One region of the Achromobacter seleniivolatilans genome, then DNA from elsewhere that is predicted to be linked to it. Evidence: riboswitches for the same ligand, from Rfam matches in the RefSeq annotation. Region 1 holds a riboswitch; the other holds the start of a gene.
What was found. A riboswitch is a leader RNA that binds a small molecule or an ion and turns the genes downstream of it on or off. The one in region 1 is predicted to bind thiamine pyrophosphate.
Positions count from the first base shown of each region.

Region 2: linked by a shared signal. The riboswitch ahead of RAS12_RS10230 (sodium:solute symporter family protein) and the one ahead of thiM (hydroxyethylthiazole kinase) in region 1 are both predicted to bind thiamine pyrophosphate.

Region 1 covers NZ_CP132976.1:768,895-779,649, reverse strand. The annotation lists gene RAS12_RS03545 (DUF2272 domain-containing protein) at 1-170, opposite strand, end outside; gene RAS12_RS03540 (MaoC family dehydratase) at 373-834, opposite strand; TPP riboswitch at 982-1,109, shown strand; gene thiM (hydroxyethylthiazole kinase) at 1,185-2,006, shown strand; gene RAS12_RS03530 (hypothetical protein) at 2,276-2,611, shown strand; gene RAS12_RS03525 (iron ABC transporter ATP-binding protein) at 2,787-3,545, opposite strand; gene RAS12_RS03520 (iron chelate uptake ABC transporter family permease subunit) at 3,542-4,525, opposite strand; gene RAS12_RS03515 (ABC transporter permease) at 4,518-5,510, opposite strand; gene RAS12_RS03510 (siderophore ABC transporter substrate-binding protein) at 5,542-6,489, opposite strand; gene RAS12_RS03505 (ligand-gated channel protein) at 6,535-8,556, opposite strand; gene RAS12_RS03500 (response regulator transcription factor) at 8,768-9,481, shown strand; gene RAS12_RS03495 (sensor histidine kinase) at 9,481-10,755, shown strand, end outside.
Region 2 covers NZ_CP132976.1:2,325,861-2,336,615, reverse strand. The annotation lists gene RAS12_RS10270 (lysozyme inhibitor LprI family protein) at 1-1,389, opposite strand, end outside; gene RAS12_RS10265 (MarC family NAAT transporter) at 1,573-2,256, shown strand; gene RAS12_RS10260 (Lnb N-terminal periplasmic domain-containing protein) at 2,276-3,271, shown strand; gene RAS12_RS10255 (TetR/AcrR family transcriptional regulator) at 3,296-3,934, opposite strand; gene RAS12_RS10250 (hypothetical protein) at 4,097-4,273, shown strand; gene RAS12_RS10245 (DesA family fatty acid desaturase) at 4,343-5,548, opposite strand; gene RAS12_RS10240 (LLM class flavin-dependent oxidoreductase) at 5,788-7,074, opposite strand; gene RAS12_RS10235 (3-oxoacyl-ACP reductase) at 7,080-7,862, opposite strand; TPP riboswitch at 7,972-8,079, shown strand; gene RAS12_RS10230 (sodium:solute symporter family protein) at 8,184-9,635, shown strand; gene RAS12_RS10225 (hypothetical protein) at 9,696-9,821, opposite strand; gene RAS12_RS10220 (ATP-binding protein) at 10,218-10,755, shown strand, end outside.

The sequences.
Region 1 (10,755 bases):
CCGTCCGCCGCCTCGCCCGCCATTTCCGTTTGAACGTGCCGCCATCCCTGCGGCCCATCTCCCAGATCTTCGATGCTCTGGCCCAGGGTCAGGCTGCCGATTGGCGTGTTGTCCTCGGTACTGGGCTGGGACCGCAGGTTGACAGCCTCGACATTGACGAAACGCTTCATGGGACGCTCCTTGGGCTCAATCGGGCAATGATGTGCAAGCCAAGGTACGTGAAATATCGTTAGACATCTGCCCGCCTTTTGCATGACAGACGATGGGCGTAGATACCATCCATTCGCCCACAAAATCGGGTCGTAGCCACGGCCCGGCAAGGCTCTGGCTAAACACTAAGAATAGGGGCAGCCAAGGCTGCCCCTATTTTTGCTAGACCGGCCGTCTGAAGCAGACCACCTTGCTCACCAGTTTTTGCACGGCCTCGCCGCGCTGATTCGACGTAATGCTCTCCACCACCACAATGCCGCGATCCGGCTTGGACCGCGATGGCGTGATGCTCAAAATCGTGCTGGCAACGCTCAACGTATCGCCCGGGCGCGTCGGCTGGGTCCAGCTGATCTCGGCGCCCGCGCCTATGACGCCATTGGCCAAGGTCAGGCTTTGAACCAGCAACCGCATGGTGATCGCAACGGTATGCCAACCGCTGGCAGCCAACCCTTGAAAGAACGAGTCCTTCGCGGCGTCGGCGTCCAGGTGGAACGGCTGCGGATCGAATTGCGACGCGAATTGAATGATCTGGTCGCTATCAAGCTGATATGACTCGCTGGTGAAAACGTCTCCAACCGTCAGGTCTTCCAGATAAAGGGGCGTCGGGCTGGTTGATGACTGCATGCTGCGCTCTCCTGGGCGGCGCCGCTGCAAGGATGTGTGCGACGCGCTGCCGTCAGATTATGTTCATAAACTTCGGGCGGCACAACGGGCCCGGCCACGGTGCGCAACCGCTGCTTGACAAGCCCCGCCCCGCCGCCAGAACATACACCGATCCACCCGGGGAGCTTCGCCAAGAAGCTGAGACTCCGCTAGCGCCGGCCAAGCCGATGCAGCGCGGTGACCCGTTGAACCTGATCCAGGTAACGCTGGCGTAGGGACGGTGCCGATTTCATGAAGGCCGTACCCGGTCTGGCCGCTCATGCTCTCGCGCCCTGCCTGCGCTGGATTCCGCACGACAAGGAGTTCTCGGCATGGCGCAAACCACCCAAGACCATACCGCCCTGGCCCGGGCGTCTCAAGACCTGTACGCCGCCGTCCGCCATGACGCGCCGCTGGTACAGTGCCTGACCAATTTCGTGTCCATGAACATCGCCGCCAACGTGTTGCTGGCGATGGGCGCTTCACCAGCAATGGTGCATGCGGCAGAGGAAGCACCGGAATTCGCCCGGATTTCCGGCGCGGTCGTGATCAACATCGGGACGCTGTCGGCGCCCTGGCTGGAAAGCATGCTGCTGACCGCAGCATCCGCGCGTCAGGCAGGCGTGCCCTGGATACTGGACCCCGTCGCCCACCACGCCACCGCGTTCCGGCGCGATGCCGTGGGGCGGCTGCTGGCCTTGCGGCCCGACATCGTCCGGGCCAATGCGTCAGAGATCATTGCGCTGGCTGGCGGCCAAAGCGCTGGCAAGGGCGTAGATGCGCGGGACGCCGTCGCCCAGGCCGAGCAGTCGGCGGACCAGATCGCCGCTACACATCAAACAGTCGTGGCTGTCACGGGCGAAACTGACTACGTCACCGACGGCAAGCGCGCCGTGCGCATCACGGGCGGGTCGCCGCTGATGCCGCGTGTCACGGCCACAGGGTGTGCGCTGACGGCGCTTGTGGGCGCCTTCGCCGCCGTATCTAAGGGTGATCCTTACACCGCTGCGGTCGCCGCCCTGTCCTGCTTCGGGATCGCGGGCAAACGCGCCGATGTGCTGGCGGATGGCCCGGGGTCGTTTGCGTGGCGATTCCTGGACGCCTTGGCCGCGTTGGAACACGACTGCCTGACCACGGAATCGCCGTTGCGCTAGCGCGTATTACCCACATTTAAAACAGCGCGTTCCGAGCGCCCGCCACAAGCGAGCGGAATAACGTTCGCCTTCTCGATTCCCTAGGACGCACGTCAACGCGTTGCGAGCTCGACGTTCGCTTTGCGGGGAAGATGGGTCTTTAGATCGGTCAGTCGATATCACCAATTTCAGTGATATGAATAAACGTACCTTATTGATACGCTCCGTAACCCCAAAGATCTCCGGGTCCGGAGTTCGCGGTTTTTCAATTGATCCAGCTAGGAAACGTTATGAAGGTTCGGCAATTTGCAGTTGCGGCGTTGGCGTGTTTACCCATGATTGCTTCCGCTGCGGACGTCGTGTTCGTGAATCAATCCTCCTGGGAAATTCACGAGATCTATTTCTCGCCCGCGAAACAAAAGAGTTGGGGAGAAGACCACCTCGACAAGGAAGTGCTCAACAAAGGAGATTCCCTCACCCTGACGGGCGTGACCAAGGGAAAGTGGGACGTCCAAGTGGTAGATGAAGATGGCGACAAATGCGTGCTTGAGGATGTGAATATCGACGGCACGGACAAATGGGTGATCACGGATAAAGAATTGTTGGCCTGTCAAGCCGCGAGCTGACGTCTACGGAGATCCAACCATGCCGCCTCACGGCGGCATCCGCCTTTCCGCTTGTATCCAAAACCATGCCCCCCGGGCAATTCAAGCGTGGCCCCCTACTACTTCAGGTCCAGCTAAAGGCATCGAGCGCCTATTTTCTCTTTCCGACAGTAGCCGCGCGCACGCCCGCGCACGCCTAGCGGTAATACACGCAAATCCGCTTGCCGCCGATATCATGCACATCAATCGGCAATTCATACAGCTGGCTCAACACCTCGGGCCGGATCAATTCCGCAGGCGGGCCTTGATGCGCAATCTTCCCCTGCCGCATAGCCACGATGCGATCCGCATAACACGACGCAAAATTGATGTCGTGCAACACCAGCACCACCGTCTTGCCCAGCTCATCCGCCGCGCGGCGCAAGGTGCCCATCATGGCCACGGCATGTTTCATGTCCAGGCTGTTCAATGGTTCGTCCAGCAACACATAACGCGTGTCCTGGCACAACACCATGGCGACAAAGGCGCGCTGGCGCTGGCCGCCGGACATCTCATCCAGATAGCGGTCTGCCAGCGGCTCCAGATTCAGGTAGGCGATGGCACGGTCGATATGGGCCTTGTCATCCATCGTCAACCGTCCGCCCGTATGCGGATAGCGGCCAAACGCGACCAGATCCTTCACCGTCAGCCGCAATGGCAGATGATTGTCTTGGCGCAGGATCGACAAGCGGCGCGCCAGTTCACGGCTGTCGGCGCGCGTCACGTCCAGGCCGTCCACCAGCACCTGGCCGGCTGACATCGGCAGCAAACGGCTGACCATCGACAGCAAGGTCGATTTACCTGCGCCATTGGGCCCGATGATGGCGGTAACGCCGCCAGCCGGCAGGCTCAGGCTGACGTCATCGATCACGACGCTATCGCCGTATTGCTTGCTGACTTGTTGAATTTCTATCATCGGTGCCCCTTGCGCAAGATCAGGACGAGGAACATCACTCCCCCTATGAATTCAATCACCACGCTGACCGTGGTGTTCAGACCCAGCACCCGTTCCAGCAGCGTCTGGCCGCCCACCAGGAAGATCACGCTTAACAAGGTGGCGGCGGGAATGGTGTACCTATGCTTGTCCGATCCCATGGCCTGATAAGCCAGGTTGCTGACCAGCAAGCCAAAAAACGTCACCGGACCGACCAGCGCCGTGGATACCGACACCAGCACCGCGATTGCCGCAAGCGTCAACATCAGACTGCGGCGGTAGTCCACACCCAGATTCACGGCGATCTCGCGGCCCAGTGCCAGCACATCGTAGCGGCGGCGCATGCGCCAGATCAGCAGGCTGGCCGCGCATACCGCCACCAGTGCAATGGGCAACAACGACACACGCACGGAATTGAAGCTGGCAAACATCCGGTCCTGCAACACCAGGAACTCGTTGGGATCAATCAGCCGCACCACAAAACTGGACAGGCTGCGAAACAGCAGGCCAAAGATAATGCCCACCAGCATCATCAAATGCAGACTGCGCACCGCGTCTGAAAACAACCAGCGGAACAGCAGGCAAGCAAACGCCGTCATGGCGAAAACTTCCAGCAGAAACGCCGCAACTGGATGGCTCGCAGCCGCCGCAGCCTGACCAAAGCCAAACACCACCACCGCTTGAATCAACAGATACAGCGCATCAAAGCCCATGATCGCGGGCGTCAGGATGCGGTTGTGCGTGATGGTCTGAAACAGCACTGAAGACACGGCCACGGCATAGGAGACCAGCAGCATGGCTGCCAATTTGCCTCCGCGAAAGGGAATCACGAATGACCATTGGCCGTTGGCGCCCAGTGTCATGAATGCTGTCACGCAAGCCAATGCGGCAATACCCAGCCACAGCAGGCGGATGGTTTGCGGGGCGCGTGGCGCCCGGGCGGAAAGCAGGGACTCAGCCAAGGCGATTCCTTCGTGTGCGCAGCAGCCACAAGAACAGGATGCTGCCCAACACGCCAACCACCGTGCCGATAGGAATTTCGTAGGGATAAATCACCAGGCGGCCGATGATGTCGCAGGCCAGGACGAAGATACCGCCTAGCGCCGCGACCCACGGAATCGAGCGGCGCATGTTGTCGCCCAGCACCAGGCTCACTGCATTCGGCACGATCAAGCCCAGAAAGGGAATGCCGCCCGCCGTCACGACCACGACGGCGGAAATCGCGGATACGATCAGCAATCCGACGAGCGTCAGCCGTGCATGATTCAAACCCAGGTTGGAGGCAAATTCGCGGCCCATGCCCGCCACGGTGTAGCGGTCAGCGGCTGCGTAGGCCGCACAGGCCAGACCGAACCCGATCCACAACAATTCATAGCGGCCGCGCAGAACCCCGGAAAAGTCGCCCGTGGTCCACGCGTGCAGCGATTGCAGCAGATCAAAGCGATACGCCACAAAAGTCGTCACGGCGTGGATCACGCCGCCCAGTATCAAACCAATCAGCGGCACGATGAACGGCGTGCGCAAAGGCACGCGGCGCAGCAGCGCCAGAAACAGCAAGGTGCCTGCCAGCGCAAAAGCCGTGGCGGTCAGCATCTTGCCGATCACCGGGGTGTCGGGCGCCAGCAAGGTGATCACCAGGATACCCAGCGTGGCGGATTCGACGGTGCCGGCCGTCGTGGGTTCCACATACCGGTTACGCACCAGCATCTGCATGATCAGCCCCGCCACGGCCAGCGACATGCCGGCCAGCAGCAAGGCCAGCGTGCGCGGCACGCGGCTGACCATGAGCAGGCGCCAGGCGCGCTCAGCGTCTTCGCCCCCGCCCCACAACGCCGCCCATGACATCTGGCCTGCGCCCAGACTGATGCTGGCCGCGCACAGCAGCAACAGCACTAACAAGACCGCAGCCAGCCCGCCCCACCCGCAGATCGCTTGCCGCCAATTCACCGGCGGCCCTCACGCATTTCACTCATGCCGCTTACTTTCCTTCAGTCAACGCCGCAGCAATGTCATCCACGTTCTGCTGCATCGAGGTCAGGCCGGCGCTGCCCAGCAGATACCAGTTAAAGCCATTCAGATACACGACACGTTTGTTTTTCCAAGCCTTGGTCGGGCGCACCAGCTCGTTGTCCAGCATGCGCTGGGCCGACACGCCTTCGCGGCCGATCGCAGCGTCGCGGTCAATCACGAACAGCCAGTCGGGATCGGTCTGAGCAATGAACTCGAATGAAATCGCCTGACCGTGATTGGAAACGTTCAAGCCCGTTGCGGCCGGTTTGACGCCGAAGGCATCGTGGATCACGCCAAAACGTGAACCGGGACCATAGGCGCTCATTTTTCCGCCGGTCGTCAGCACGATCAGCGCAGAGCCTGCGTTTGCCGCCTTGCCTTGCAACGCCGAGATCGACGTGCGCAGCGCATCCAGCTTTTGCTTGGCCTCGGCCTGCTTGCCGTAAATGGCAGCCAGCGTGCCAGCATTTCGCGCCACGCTGCCCACAAGGTCCTTCGGGTCAACGGTAAGGTCGATGGTGGGCGCCAGCTTGGACAGTTCGTCGTACTTGGGCGCGGAGCGGCCCGCCACGAAGATCACCTGCGGCGCGGCCGCGTGGATGACCTCGTAGTTGGGTTCGAACAAGGTACCCACTTTCAGGTAGCGCGCGTCCGCATACTGGCTCAGTTGCGGCGGCCACTTGGCTACCGTCGGCACGCCCGAGGCTTCTATGCCCAGCGCTTGCATCGTATCCAACACCGCCAGGTCCATCACAACGGTCTTCGCCGGAGTCACCGGCACGGCGGTTTCGCCGCGCACATGCTTGACCGGCGCCGTCTGAGCGGCACAGACGGCCGTGGCCGCGCCCAGGACCAGCGCGGCCCCAGTCTGAATCAGCCAGCGGCGGGCGGGTCCCAGAGTTTGCTGCTTCGTCATATTCTCTCCAAGAGGTTGCGGGCGCCTTGCGGCGCCCTGTCATGCTTAGAACTTCACGCCCACGCCCAGCCAGTAGCGGCGGCCGTCTTCAACGTATTCGTAGTCGTCATAGGTCACCTGCTTGTCGAACAGGTTGTAGATGCCGGCATAAACCGACACCGTCTTGTTCACCGCGTACGAGCCGCCCAGGTCCACAAAGGTGTAGGACGGGGCAATCACCGACGAGGAAGACGCGCCGGTAATGGGCTGGCTTTCCTTGCCGCGGTAGTTCACGCGGGCCCACGCTTGCAGCGCGTCAGAGGCCTGCCAATTCACGGTGGTGGTGAACAGATGCTTGGGCAGCTGATTCAAGGGCTGGCCCTTGTACTGGCCGGACTTCTGCTCCGACTTGGTGAACGTGTAGCTGGTGGTCAGGGACCAGTCACGGGCAAGCGGCAGCTTCAAGTTGGCTTCGACGCCGCGCGACACAGCCTTGTCCACGTTCATGTAGGTCGTGGGGTTGGAACCGAACTGGTTCGGGCCTTCCGTGCACTGACTCAGCGGGCAAGCCACGCGAGTGATCTTGTCTTTGAAATCGTTGTTGAAGACGGTCAGGCCGGCATTGAACCCTTCACCGTCGTCATACAGAATGCCGATTTCCTCGGTGACCGACTTCTCGGGCGTCAGGTCCGGGTTGCCGTACATATTGCCGCCGCGGCTGACCTGGCCCCAACCTGCCACCGTCTGGCGCAGATCCGGCGCACGGAAGCCCGTGGAGACACCGCCCTTCAAGGTCCAGCGGTCGGCCAGATGCCACACGCCATACAGACGCGGGCTGAAGTGCGTGCCGAAGTTCTCGTCGTCATCCATGCGCAGGCCCGCCGTAAGCGCAAAGCTCTCGGTCAGACGCCACTCGTCTTCGGCGAACAAGGCCCATTGATAACGGTCCACCTTGCTGGGGCCGCCCGCCAGCTGATTGCCCGTCTGATCATTCAGGCGTTGGCTCAGGTAGTTGCCGCCCAAGGTCAGCATGTGCGAACCCAGGGGCATGGTCCAACTAGTTTGCAGCTCCAGATTTTTAACCTTCATCTGGCGCGAACGATTGTCGAACTCTTCTTGCTGCACATAGCTGTCCGACACGGCCCAGCCCCAGCGGCCGGTGTGCGACAGCGCCCATTTATTACTGCGGTAATCGGTCTCGGACGTGGCCGGGCAACCGTTGCGCGAGCAGGCCTCGCCCGGCGCCAGGGGCGCTACCGTCTTGCCCAGCGTGTTCTGGTATTTCTGGCGCATCGTGGTGCCTTCCAGCACGATGTCGTGGTCACGATTTGGCGTCAACGCCAGCTTGGCGGTCACGCTGTTCGCATTGCGCTTGCGGAAACCGTTGTAGATATTGTCTTCATCGCGCTGCGTAGCCTGGCCGTAGATCTGCAAGCCCAGCAGGTCGGTCTTGATCGGACCGGCCAGATAGAAGTTGCCTTGATAGATATCGCCCGATTTATTGCTTTCCTGGATCGTCGTATCCATGCGGATCTCGCCGCCCCATTCGGTGGGCACTTTGCGCGTAATGATGTTGATCACACCGCCCATGGCATCCGAACCGTACAACGACGACATCGGCCCGCGTACCACTTCGATGCGTTCAATGGCCGACAGCGGAGGCGTCCAGCCGCCCTCAACGCCACTCGAATCCGAGTTGGTACGGGTCTCGCGCGAGGTTTGGCGCTTGCCGTCGATCAAGATCAGCGTGTACTGCGGGCCCATGCCGCGCAGACTGATGTCCTGGCGGTCAGCGCCGCCTGTGATGATCACGCCAGGCACTTCCAGCAGCGCATCGTTCACATCGCGGTAGAACTTCTTATCCAGATCTTCGCGGGTAATGACGCTGATGGACGCCGGCGCATCCTTGATCTCCTGCTCGAAGCCGCTGGCGGTCACCACTACCGTGTCCAGCGTCTTGGCGACGTCCGCGCTTTGCGCCCAGACAGCCATCGGGCTCATCCCAAAACCCGCGGCGCACAGGGCCGCAGCCAACTGTGTACGCGAGGCCAAACCGCGCCGGCCCAGGGCCAGATCTTTGCTGCTCATGATTCCGCTTTCTCCCGTGCCAACCCGTGCCGCACCCTGCGTGCGCACTGGGTTCGCCCTCTCATTTCTTAATGAAAACTATTCTCATATTAGAATTGAGCCTGTCGGAGCCCGGCAATCGCCTTTCCGCAACTTTTATCTTCTTCGCACTTCTTGACACTTCGGCTGGTGGCCATACGCCACACTACCGGGTGCGGGACACATTACACGGATGCCTTTTTCTCAATCAGTGGTTACGCGGCGCATCTTGCTGATCGACGATGACGTCGAGCTGGCGCAGATGCTGCGCGAATACCTCGAACCAAATCAGTGCCTGCTCACACTGGCGCACACCGGCGCGCAAGGGCTTGCCCTGCTTGCTCGGGACGACTACGACCTGGTGTTGCTGGATCTGATGCTGCCGGACGGCAGCGGGCTGGATCTGCTCAAGCACTACCGCGTGCGATCGCGCCGCCCAGTCATCATGTTCACGGCCCATGGCGGCGAGACCGACCGCGTGCTGGGGCTGGAGTTCGGCGCAGACGACTATCTGGCCAAGCCTTTCAGCCCACGCGAACTCAAAGCGCGTATCACTGCGGTCATGCGGCGCTTTGAAGAAGTGCCCGACACCGGCAAGCCCTGCCTGTCGCTGGGACCTATCTCGCTGGACCCGGCCACTGGACTCGTGCGCCTGGGCGCCGAAGAAATCCCGCTGACCGGGGCAGAGCAGCGCGTACTGGAAATCCTGATGCGCGCCCCCGGCCAGGTCATCGCCCGCGAGCAGATCGGCATGTACGCGCTGGGCCGCCGGCCAGAACGCTATGACCGCAGCATCGACACCCACATCAGCACCTTGCGTAAAAAACTGCGGCTGGACCACACCTCCGGCACGCTGTCCATCCGCAACCTGCGTGGCTTGGGGTATGTGCTGGCAGGCGCGGACTGATGCATTGGCTGCTGCCCACCCGTTCGCTCTATTGGCGCGCCTTCCTGACCTTTTGGGCCGCGATGGCCATCATCCTGGTGTGCGGCATGCTGTTCACCGCGACCGTCGCCTGGTATCGCATCAACTCGCTAGACGGGCTGAATCCCGCCAGCCTCACGCATGATGCCGCGCAGGTTGCCCGCAACCATGGCAAAGAAGGCCTGGAGCGTTGGGTTCAAGCCATGGACGGCCGCTATTCCGCATTGAAGATCTACATCCTGGACACGCAAGACAGAGAAATTCTGGGCCGCACGCTCCCTGCCCGCATGCACGACTGGCTTGGAGCATATCGCGCCGCGTCTGATCGCTCCCAGCAAGCCGACTACCAGTTGCCCGACCCGGCGGGCGTGCGAGTGTCCTGGTGGCAGCCGCAGTTGCTGACGCTGCCGGATGACACCGAACTGCTGATGTTGTTTCTGCCTTTTGACTCGTCGCATTGGGAAGTGCTGGGCTTGTCCCCCGTGGCGCTGGCGTTGCTGCTTTTCGCCTTGGCGGTCACTGCCCCATTTTGTTGGGCGTTGACGCGCCATGTGACCGCACCCCTGACGCAACTGCGGCAAACCACGCATGCACTGGCAGCGGGCCACCTGGATGCCCACACGCCTCCTAAATTGACACGGCGCAAAGACGAATTGGGCTTATTGGCCAGGGACTTCAACGCCATGGCAGACCGCCTGAAGGCCGTGGTCGACACCCGCGAACAATTGCTGCACAACATTGCCCACGAACTGCGATCGCCGCTGGCGCGGCTGCGGCTGGCATCCGAACTGGCCCGCCGCAAAGACGAACGCCAAGACGTGCAACTGGACCGCATCGAACGCGAATGCGAACGGTTGGACGCCTTGGTCGGCAGCACGCTTCGGCTTGCCCGCATGGGCGCCCTGCCCGCCCCCACGGATACGCTAGACCTGACTGATGTCGTTACCGCCGTGGTGGAAGATGCCCGCTATGAAGCCAGCGGCAAGCATCTGGATATTCTGTGGGAAAGCCCGGCGGCCGTTCATCTCATTGGCGACCGCGACAGCCTGGCAAGCGCCATCGAAAATGTGTTGCGCAACGCAGTACGCTTTGCGCCTGCGCACAGCGCAATACGAGTCCGGCTGACCAACGGCGAAGCAGAAGCAATTCTGGACATCACGGATGCCGGGCCGGGCGTGTCCGCCGAAGAATTGAAATCGCTGTTCGAACCGTTCTATCGCGCCGCCTCTGGTTTGGCCACGTCCGGTAGCGGCGCC
Region 2 (10,755 bases), 1.6 Mb from region 1:
TTCCACCCGGCTGATAGAGGTATCGAACCCGATGGCGCGGCGCTTGCCAAAGACGGTGAATGCGTCTTCCTCGCCATCCACATTGGGCGCGCGCATCCCCATCATGGCATACAGTCCGTTCTTGGCGTCGTAGCCGCCGAACCAGTTGATCAACTGCGCGACATAGCAGCGCGGGCCGACCCGGACGCCTACGTCTCCGACAATTTCGAAGGCATAGTGGCCCGGCCCGTAGCTGTAGTATTGGCCGCGGTCGACTTCTGGCAGCCCGGCGGGAATGGGGCAAAGCGGCTTGGGGTTGTCCGCAGGGGCGATTATTTTTTCGGGATTGATTTGCGTGAGCGCCTGAGTCAGCGCGGCGTGCAGTGTGTCATCCAAGATGCGCGTGGTGCCTTTGTCTTCATTCTTTTGCTGCTTGGGCACCGACAGCTGATACCGGTATTGCACAGTCAGCGCGGGCGCTACACCCACGCCGCGCAGCGGCCGCAGCAAATACACGTGATCCACGCCGTAATGGCTGACGCGGTAGGCGGCGTACACGCGGCCGCGCAACTGAATCCAGTCGCCCGACTGGTTCGAACCCCGTCCATTCAAGGTATAGAGCTCCGAGACGGTGTCGTCACCGTCATGGGGGAATCCTGGGATCGCCGTGGCTGCTGCCGCCGTGAATCGGGCGCCATTGCGGCGCACGGCGCTGATATCCGAGTACAGGCCGGTGCCGCCTACATAGGAATTGATCACCAGATCCCGGAGTCCGTCGCCATCCAGATCGATCAGGGTGTAGGACGCGTTGCCGTTTTCACCGCCAGCATCAATGTTGGACGCTTGCAAAGCGGTCCACTCGTCTTGCGTGACCCCGTCCGGCCGTTTCTTGGGAAAGTGCGCTTCGTCGTCGTCTTCGTGGTCGCGCACATTGGAAAATGTGGTCACGCCGCTCTTGACGGACAAGGCTGCCAGCGTGTTTTCCAGAGGAAACTCAGCGTCGTTCTGGCTGGCGGCCTCGACGGCTTGACGCAGGTCTTCAAGTGCGAGACGGTCGGTGTCATCCGGCACATACGCGGTGGCGATGCGCAGCTGCGTGTGCAATTCGTTGGTGCGCGAGTCGTACTGGGTGCGGATGCAGTTGGCGTCACCGGCGCAAAGATTACGAGTCTTCATCCAATCGCGCTGCGCCTCGCGCAGCGCGTCGCTCTGGTCTGGGCGTGCGGCGCGCAACTTGCCGTAGACCGTGGCCAGATCGCTGTCTTGCTGACGCAGGTCTGGGGCGGCGCAGATCGCTAATTCGGTCGGCGTCTTGGCCTGCGCACAGTCCATGCCCGCAGCCAGTGCGGGGATGGCGGTGACGGCCAGGGCCAGCGGCAGCAGGGCGCCCAGCAAAGACTTCGGTGTCATGGTCAAAACGGTGTCCTGTTCGTGACATGCAAGGATAAGGCTAGCGCATCGTAAGAAAGTTAGATACGAATTGCAAAGCAAGGGGCAAAAAGGCAGGTGCAATGTCTAGTACATTGCACGATTAATCCGCTGATCCGGGTTTGCCGCAGGCTGCTGGCAGTGCCCATTATTCGTTCATCGACCATGATCCAAGACCTGTTTCAACTGGGCAAGCTGGTCAGCCTCGGCCTCGCGCTGATGCTGCCGCTGGCCAATCCGCTGACTTCCATGACCTTGCTGCTGTCCCTTGGGCATCAGATCCCCTATAAAGAGCGCGAACGGCAGGTGACCCAGGCGGCCTTCTACGTCGTCGGCATCATGGTGGTGACCTACTACGCGGGCGCGTGGATTATGCACACCTTTGGTATCTCCATACCGGGGTTGCGTATTGCGGGTGGTTTGATTGTGGTCAGTATTGGCTTCAGCATGCTGTTTCCTCCGGCCGAGCCGCGCATGCTGGAAACGGAGGCGGCGGCGGATGCCACCAAACGGCAGACTCCCAATATTGCGTTTGTGCCCTTGGCGCTGCCCGGCACGGCGGGGCCTGGCACGATTGCCATGATCATCAGCGGGGCCGCGTCCGTGGATGGCGCCATTGCCCCCGACTATGCCGGCTGGGTGGTGGCCGTGACGCCAGTCATCGTGTTTACGTTGCTGGGCCTGTTCTTCTGGATTTGCCTGCGCTCGGCGGGTCGTATCGTGAAGGTAATCGGTGAAAGCGGTGTCGAGGCGATCTCACGGGTCATGGGTTTTCTTTTGGTGTGCATGGGTGTGCAGTTCGTCATCAACGGGGTGCTGGAAATCGTGAGGCAGCATGCCGGTGGCTAGGCCAGGCGGGCAATCCCGCATGCGCTGCGGCCTTGTGATTGCTGGCCGCGTCGTCATCAGCCTGCTGCTGATTCTGTCTGCATTGTTGGGGGGACTGGCGCTGGGTTACCAAGCCCCGGGCGGCACGTGGGGCAAGGGGGGGCTGGCGCTGGTCTGGCTAGTCTTGTGCTTGGGCGCTGGGGCGGCAGTATGGCGGCGGGGGCAAACATTTCGCTCGCGAGCTGCCTGGGCCTATTTGATCGGTCTGGTGCTGCTGGCAGGCTGGTGGCAGACCTTGATGCCATCCAACGATCGAATTTGGGCTGACGATGTGGCAAAGATGCTGCACGGGTCCGCGCAGGGTTCCATTGTCACGCTGGAGAATGTCCGAAATTTTGACTGGCGGTCTGACACCGACTACACCCCGCGCTGGGAAACCCGTCAATACGATCTGGATCAATTGACCTCTGTGGACATGGCGCTGTCGTACTGGGCCGGGCCGGCCATTGCACACACGCTCGTATCCTTCGGTTTTTCCGACGGACGCCATGTGGTGTTTTCAGTAGAGATCCGCAAAGAACGCGGCGAGCAATTCTCCGAAATAGGCGGCTTTTTCAAACAGTTCGAGCTAAGTGTCGTGGCGGCCGAAGAGCGAGATATTCTGTATGTACGAGCAGGGCCTCGCGGTGAAAGCGTTTATCTGTATCCGGTCCGCATGCCGGCGCCTGCCATGCGTGAGCTGTTTTTGTCTTACCTGAACACGGCGAATGCGCTGATCGAAAAACCGCGCTTCTATCACACCGTTACCGCCAACTGCACCACACTCGTCTACCAGATGGTGCGCGCCATCGTGCCTGGTCTGCCACTAGACCGCCGGATTTTGCTGTCGGGGTATTTGCCTGAATACTTGTACGAACAAGGGGGGCTGGACGCGAGTCAGCCATTGGATGTGCTGCGGGAGCGGGCGTATATCGGGAAACTCGATGCGCCGGGCGCAGATGCCATCGATTTTTCCCGACGCATTCGCCAGCATTAGCCTTTAGTGGCTATTACATGGCGTTTATACGCGGTAGGCGTGCAGCAGAGTGTCCACGCCGTAATGGCAGGTGACCAGATGGTCGGCATGCGGGCCCTCGGCGTAACCGCCAACCAAACGTGCGTGAAACGCGATGCCGTTGATCATGTTGCCCAGGATCAGGGCAGCTTGGCGTGGATTGTCGATTTTCAGCTCGCCACGTTCACAGGCCAACTGTAGGCACTGCTCCAATGGCGCGTGGACTTGCCGGTCCACGGCAAGCTGCAACGACGCGGCCAATTGAGGCATGCGGTGGCATTCAGAGATCAGTAAGCGGTGCAACGCAGCGGATTTGGGCTGGACGGCATAGGTCAGCAGGCGCACAGCCAGGTCGTGTAACGCAGGACCAGCCGGTTGCTTGGCGAGGGCATCCGGGAACACCGCCGCCCGCATTCTGTCCAGCTCGAATTGCAACACGGCCGCCAGCATTCCCTCTTTATTGCCAAACAGTTGATAAGCAGTGGCTGCCGAGCCCCCCGCCAACTGCACGACGCGCTGGATGGAGGTTTGCGCATAGCCAAGGTCTAGCAACAACTGCGAGGCAGCTTCAAGCAGGCGCAGCCGCCGCGATTCGCCCTTGCTGGTCAGGGGTCGAGTAATAGCGCCATCATTGGTTTCGGCCATCACTTATTTCTCCCGGTTTCCGAGGGGCAATGTGGGACGAATATCCCGTGATGCGATTCTGTAATGTAGAGTACATTACACTTTTGTGCCGCGAGTGGCTATGCCACCGCCAAGTTGTAGTCCGGCAACTGTTTCGGGCGGTTCTGAAGGAGGGACGCTAAGGTGTCCTGGTTGACTGTAAGTATTATTGCCATCGTTATCGCAGGCGCCGCTGCCGCCGTTATACGCCTTCCGGGCGTCATCCTGTACGACTGGCTCGCCACCCGAAAGCGCAACGCGCTGGCGGCCCAGCAGGCATTGCCAGCCAAGCATCAGGAACCCGCTACCCTGGCGGGGTAGGCCTACCCAATCAACCGTTCGCTGCAAAGCATCTTCGTGCATTTAAAGCAGCGTCCGCTTGCAAGTCTTCTACGCGTAACGCACCAGTTCACGCGCAAAGCGTGACAAACCACTGATGCCACTGACGCTAGCCTGCGCTATCCAGGCGCGTAATTGCAGCAAAAGCTGTTCGCTGCTTTCGGATGAGCTTTCCCATACACGCGCCAGCGCCTGGCGCATGCCCACCAAATGCTGCAACTGATCCATGCCGTGTAACGCGGAGCGCAATTCGCTACGCTGAGCTTCGTTCAGCAGCACATCTTGGCGCAGCAGGAATTTTCTCAGCACCGACCGCCGCCACCGCAGCATCGACCGCTTTTCGACCGGTTTTCGATCACGCAGCTCGCGCAAAGCCGTCTGTTTTAGCAGCGCGCCAAAACGGCGCATGACTTCGTAGCGATGCGTCAGCACGGCTTCCAATGTGCTCAGGTCTGCGGGTTCTGCCGATTGTGACCGGGCTCGCAAGACACGCTTGGGCGCGATGCGCCGCACTTTTGCCAGGCCCAGCAGCTGCAACACCCGGATGTACAGCCAGCCCATGTCGAACTCGTACCATTTGCTGGAGAACTTGGCCGACGTGGCATGCGCGTGATGATTGTTGTGCAGCTCCTCTCCGCCGATCACCAGGCCAAAGGGAAACAGGTTGGTGCTGGCATCGGGACTGGAAAAATTCCGATATCCCACAAAGTGCCCCAGACCATTGACGACACCCGCCGCCCAGAACGGAATCCACGCCATCTGTATGGCCCATACGGTCAGGCCCAGCGCGCCAAACGCCAGAAGGTCCACGGCAAGCATGAGCAGAATGCCCCAGGTGCTGCGAGGCGTGTAGACGTTGCGCTCAAGCCAGTCATCAGGAGTACCCCGGCCATAGCGTTCCAGCGTAGAGGCCAACGATGCTTCAACACGGTAGAGGTCCGCGCCGCGCAGGAACACGCGCATCACGCCGTAGACCGCAGGGGAATGGGGATCGCCTTCGCGTTCGCATTTGGCGTGATGCTTGCGATGCACCGCCACCCATTCGCGCGTTTTCATGCCACTCGTCAGCCACAGCCAGAAGCGGAAAAAATGCGCGATGACAGGGTGAAAATCCACGCCGCGATGCGTCTGGCTGCGGTGCAGATACAGCGTGGTCCCCGCAATCGTGATGTGGGTGGCAACAAGCGTAATCAGCACGATCTGCCAGACACTGAAATGGAAAAGGCTGTGCGCGAGAAAATCCAGAAAGGGTTGCATTCAAAAACCAGGGATATGACCAAGACATCGCGGACGCAACGCATGGACCCGGCCCCGCGTCGCCGCCCGACGATTCTATGGGCGGTGCGCAGATTGAAATACCGGACAGAAAGGGTCGGTCTATTGCTGAATTGGCAACAATTGCACTGACCTGCGTGCATTTTGCGCGCAATGTAAAACAGCGCATCATGCCGGCAGGCAGATGCGCTGTGGATGCTTCGGCGGCTGGCGAGAGCGCGTCAGCGACTTGGACGTTGCAGACCCAGGTGCCCGCGCAAGGTGCTGTGCTCGTAGCCGGTGCGAAACAGACCGCGGCGTTGCAGGATCGGAATCACCTGCTCGACAAAATCGTCGATGCCGCCCGGCAAAGACGGCGGCATCAGGTTGAAGCCGTCAGCCCCTTCGTTTCTGAACCAGTGTTCCATCTGATCCGCGATGTGCTCGGGCGTGCCAACCATCGTGCAATGGCCGCCGCCTGCCGCCAGACGGCCTAGCAGTTGGCGCACTGTGGGTTGTTCTGTTTCGATAATGCGCAAAATGGTGGCGTAGCGGCCTTGCGGGCCTTTGAATTCAGAGAGCGGCGGCAGCGCCGGCACGGGCGCGTCCAGCTCCCACGCCGAGCAGTCCTGTAACACAAACGTCCCCAACTGGCGCAGCGATGCGTCGCTGGGCAGCAGTACGTCAAGCTCGCGCTGCTTGGCCCGGGCTTCGGCTTCGGTCGATCCCACAAAGGTGACCAGCCCTGGCATGATCGGCACGAAGGCATCGCGGCCCGCTGCGCGTACGCGCTGCTTGATGTCGCGGTAATAGACTTGGGCGGCCGGCAGGTCGTAGGCCACGGCATAAATGGCTTCCGCGCGCCGCGCCGCCAGATCTCGGCCTTGGTCGGACGCGCCAGCCTGGAACAGCACCGGATGACCTTGCGGCGGGCGGGGCACGGTCAAGGGGCCATCGACCAGAAAGTGTTCGCCATGGTGGTCGATCTTGTGCACGCGGGACGGCTCGCCATAGAGACCGTTGCGGTCGATGACAAGCGCGTCATCTTCCCAGGAGTCGAACAGCTTTAACGCAACATCCACAAACTCTTCCGCGCGCGAGTAGCGCCAGTCGTGTCCGGGCATGGCGTCAAAACCATGATTGCGCGCTTCGGCATCGAACATGGATGTCACCACATTCCAGCCCATGCGTCCGCCCGAAATATGGTCCAGCGACGCGACCATGCGAGCCGCGTGAAAGGGCGTGAAGAAGGTGCTGGACACGGTGCTGATCAGGCCGATGTGGCTCGTGGCGCGAGCAATCGCCGCCATGGTGGTCAGCGGTTCCAGATACCAGCGCGGTCCGTCGCCGATGCTGTCGATGGATGCGCCATCGGCAAAGAAGATGGCGTCCAGCTTGCCGCGTTCGGCGGTGCGGGCCAGCTCTTCGTAATAGCGGATGTCGCCCAGGCGTTCAGCCGACGAGTCAGGATGGCGCCAGGCTGCGCGGTGATGGCCGCAGCCGAAGATAAACAGGTTCAGGTGCAGCATGGTCATCAGTTCTTGACGAGGCCGCCGTCCACGACCAGATTCTGACCCGTCACGCTGCGCGACCACGGGCTGGCAAAGAACAGCACCGCATCGGCGAATTGTTCGGGGGTCGTGACGCTGCGCAGCGGAGTGCTGGCCGCAATGAAATCAAACACCGCTTCGGGCGTGGCCGCGGACGCATCGGTCGTACGCAGCAAACCGCCCGACACCATGTTGACGGTGATGCCGTCGGGGCCCAGATCCTGCGACAGGGTACGCGTAAAGGACAGCAGGGCGGCCTTGGCGGCGGTGTAATCGTGGTACGGCACAACCGGGTTCTGGACCAGGTTGGTGCCGATATTGATGATGCGGCCGGCCCCCGTTTTACGCATGCCGGGAAGCGCTGCCTGCGTGGTGTTCAGCGCGCCGCGCACGCTGCCTTCGATTTGCTGATTCAGGTTTTCCCACGTCAGCGTGTCGGCATGCGGACGGGCGTCGCCGTTGAACTGGAAGGCGGGCAGCGCGTTGTTCACGATGGTTGTAACGGCCATGCCGAAATGGCTTTCAGCCTGCGCCACCATGGCGTGCACCGCCTGCGCATCGCGCACGTCGGCCTGGATGGCGAGCGCGCGGCCGGGCGCGGATTCGGCCAGCGTCTGGGCGGCTGCCGCGCTGTTCAGGTAGTTGATGACGACGCGCGCGCCTTCGCGCAGGAAGGCGCGCGCGATATGCGCGCCCAAGCCCCGGGCGCCGCCCGTGACAATAACCAGTTGTTCGTTCAAGGCGGGGGCGGGCTTTGCAATAGGCATGATCGGACTCGTCGAATTCATCAGCGGACAGAAGGAACGGGCGCCGCAAGCGGGCGAACTTAGCATAAATCCATGCGTTGACATCAGCGCGCTGCTCTCATAACCTTGCGGCAATTCCTGGGGGAGCCCTGTTTGGGCTGAGATTCCGCGTTGGTCGCGGTAACCCTTTGAACCTGATCCGGGTAATGCCGGCGAAGGGAAGGACATCGCACGACTCGCGCGCCCTCCCTGGATTTCCATCCATCTTGCGGCCACCCATTTCTGGATGGTCCGCTGCGTTGCGCGTCCGGCAAGCCGCCGGCAGCGGGAGGACCGATCTGCATGTTGACTCAATCTACCGCCTTGATGTGGCTGCTGCTGTTTTCAGGCGGCTTTGCCGTGGCCAGCGTGCTGTACACGCGCCGCAAGCGCGGTTCGCTGGAAGACTACATCGTGGCCCGCAACAGCCAGGGGTCTTTTGGCACGATCCTGACGCTGATGGCGTCCACGCTGGGCGCCTGGATTTTGTTTTCGCCGGCGCAAGCCGCAACCTGGGGCGGCCTTGCGGCGGTGATCGGTTATGCGCTGGGTTCGATGTCACCGCGGCTGGTGATGATTCCGCTGGGACGCCGCATGCGCGAACTGATCCCGCACGGACACACGCTGACGGAATTTCTGATGGCGCGCTACGGCCGGCCCATGTACGGGCTGGCGCTTTTCATCATGTTGTTTTATCTGTTCATCGCCTTGTCGGCCGAAGTCACGGCCATCGCCAAACTGGTCACCATGCTGGCACCCGTGCCGCTGTGGGCCACTGCTGCCATTGTGATGGGCACGACCTTGCTCTACACCACCTACGGGGGGCTGCGTTCGTCGATCTTTACCGACCAGGTGCAGATGATGGTGATCGTGCCCTTGTTGCTGGTGCTTTGCTTTGTGGGCTGGCAGGCTGCGGGCGGCGTCATGCCCACGATCGAAGCGCTGCAAGCCAAAGCGCCGCAACTGCTGGACCTGACTGATCCGGTAGGCGTGAAGGCGGGGCTGACCTTCTTTGTGGCGATCTTGCTGACCGGCATTTTTCACCAGGGCAACTGGCAGCGCATCTATGCGGCGAAGGACGCGCGCTCCATGCGCAACGGCTTTCTGCTGGGCGGCATTCTGGCCGCGCCCTTCATCTTTTTGATGGGACTGTTCGGCCTGGCTTTTGTCGGGCTGGCGCCAGAAGGCGACAGCTCCATTGCGTTGTTCAGCATCATCATGCCGCACGCGCCCGCCTGGTTCGTGATCGCCCTGATTCCGCTGGGACTGTCATTGGTCATGAGTACCGCCGACACGGCGATCAGCGCCGTGTCCAGCATCGTTGCGGTCGATATGCGCCGCCTGATGCCCAATGCCACCGGCCTGGACATGAAGCGCGTGGCCCGGTGGGCGGTGTTGCTGATGGCCATCCCGGTCATGATCGTGGCATCGCAAGGCTACAGCGTGCTGTACCTGTTCCTGCTGGCCGACCTGCTGTGCTCCGCTGCCGCATTTCCGGTGTTCTACGGACTGTTCAGCCGCAAACATGATGGCGTGACGGCCACGACCGCGACGATCACGGGCCTGATTGCAGGCCTGTATTTCTTCCCGGCGCCGGGCGACAAGCCGACCTTCTTGTTGGAGTCGTTCCTCTTGGCGGCGTTTGTGCCGGTCGTGACGACGGTGCTGATGCGTACGCTGCGGCGCGGGCGCAAAGACTTTGACTTCGCCACGCTGGGCGCTGCGGTGCGCCGTCTGGATAAGGAAGCGGTTTAAGGGCGGGGTCGGTTCGGGTTCGTTTGATCCGACCTGCGATAGGTTGACAGGTAGGACGGATCATTGGCCGTAGGTATTACCTGTATTTGGACGGACATCTTGAACCTCAGCCTTGTCTTGGTTGATATTGGCAGGACGTTGCGGCAGCAGCGCGCCCTTCAGGACGCGGTTGACGCGCTCGGCCAAGGCAGCTCAGAACCGTCGCTCTCGGAGCAGCGTACGCCATAGCCCGCTGTAACTGTCGATTGGGGTTTAAGCAAGATTGGAGGTCTCGGCCAGAGTGATGCACCAGCGGCTGCATGTCTTTCATCCTCGCAGCCCCATTTCCAGTTTGAACGTGCATTGCCAAGATTGAATGGTTCGAGCGGGGCCGACTATCCTCCATATTGCCTCACAACAGGTCGTCTCAGTTTGTGGCGCTGCTACATCACTTGACGGTGCCCACACCTCTTCGTTCCGCTGAGGCTGCGGAAGGATAATCTCCTTTGAGTAGCCCGCCAGATGCTGAGAATTGGTCGAGGACGCGTTTTGCAGTAACAGTGCCGTTACAATGGAAAACTTAAACAACAACGGAGGGCGAAAATGACCACATTGGAAACATACCTGACTGAAGAGTACCCAGTTGATTCGCGAGATCTTGCGGATATCGAGACCATGCTTGTGTCTGTAGCGAAAATATACAAAGTAACTTTTAGCGACGACCATGCATGGCCGTATCAGTTAAGTGATGGTGAGGGCAGCGCGCCGAAGAGCTTGTCCCAAAGCACTACCGCCATGATTATTAATGCCTTATTGCGTTTCGGTGGATTTTTCAGTGATTCCGGCGATAAAAATCTGGCAATTTCTTCAAAAGCTAATATATTTAAAATAGATAGTTCGTCTGATATTCTCTTGGCGAAAAAAAAAGGTGAGACAGATAACTCATTGATGGACCGTATTTTTAAGGCCTGCGGCGCCTTGCTCCATAATATTGAGAAGAAAAATCATAAAGGTGTAACGCATTCAGCCACATATGGCAATGATGATGTATTTACTCTGGCATGGTTGGCTGAAATAAGCCAGGCAAATTGGACAGAATTCGGGGCATGTAGGGGGGGGGGCGCTACCTCATCGAATGACT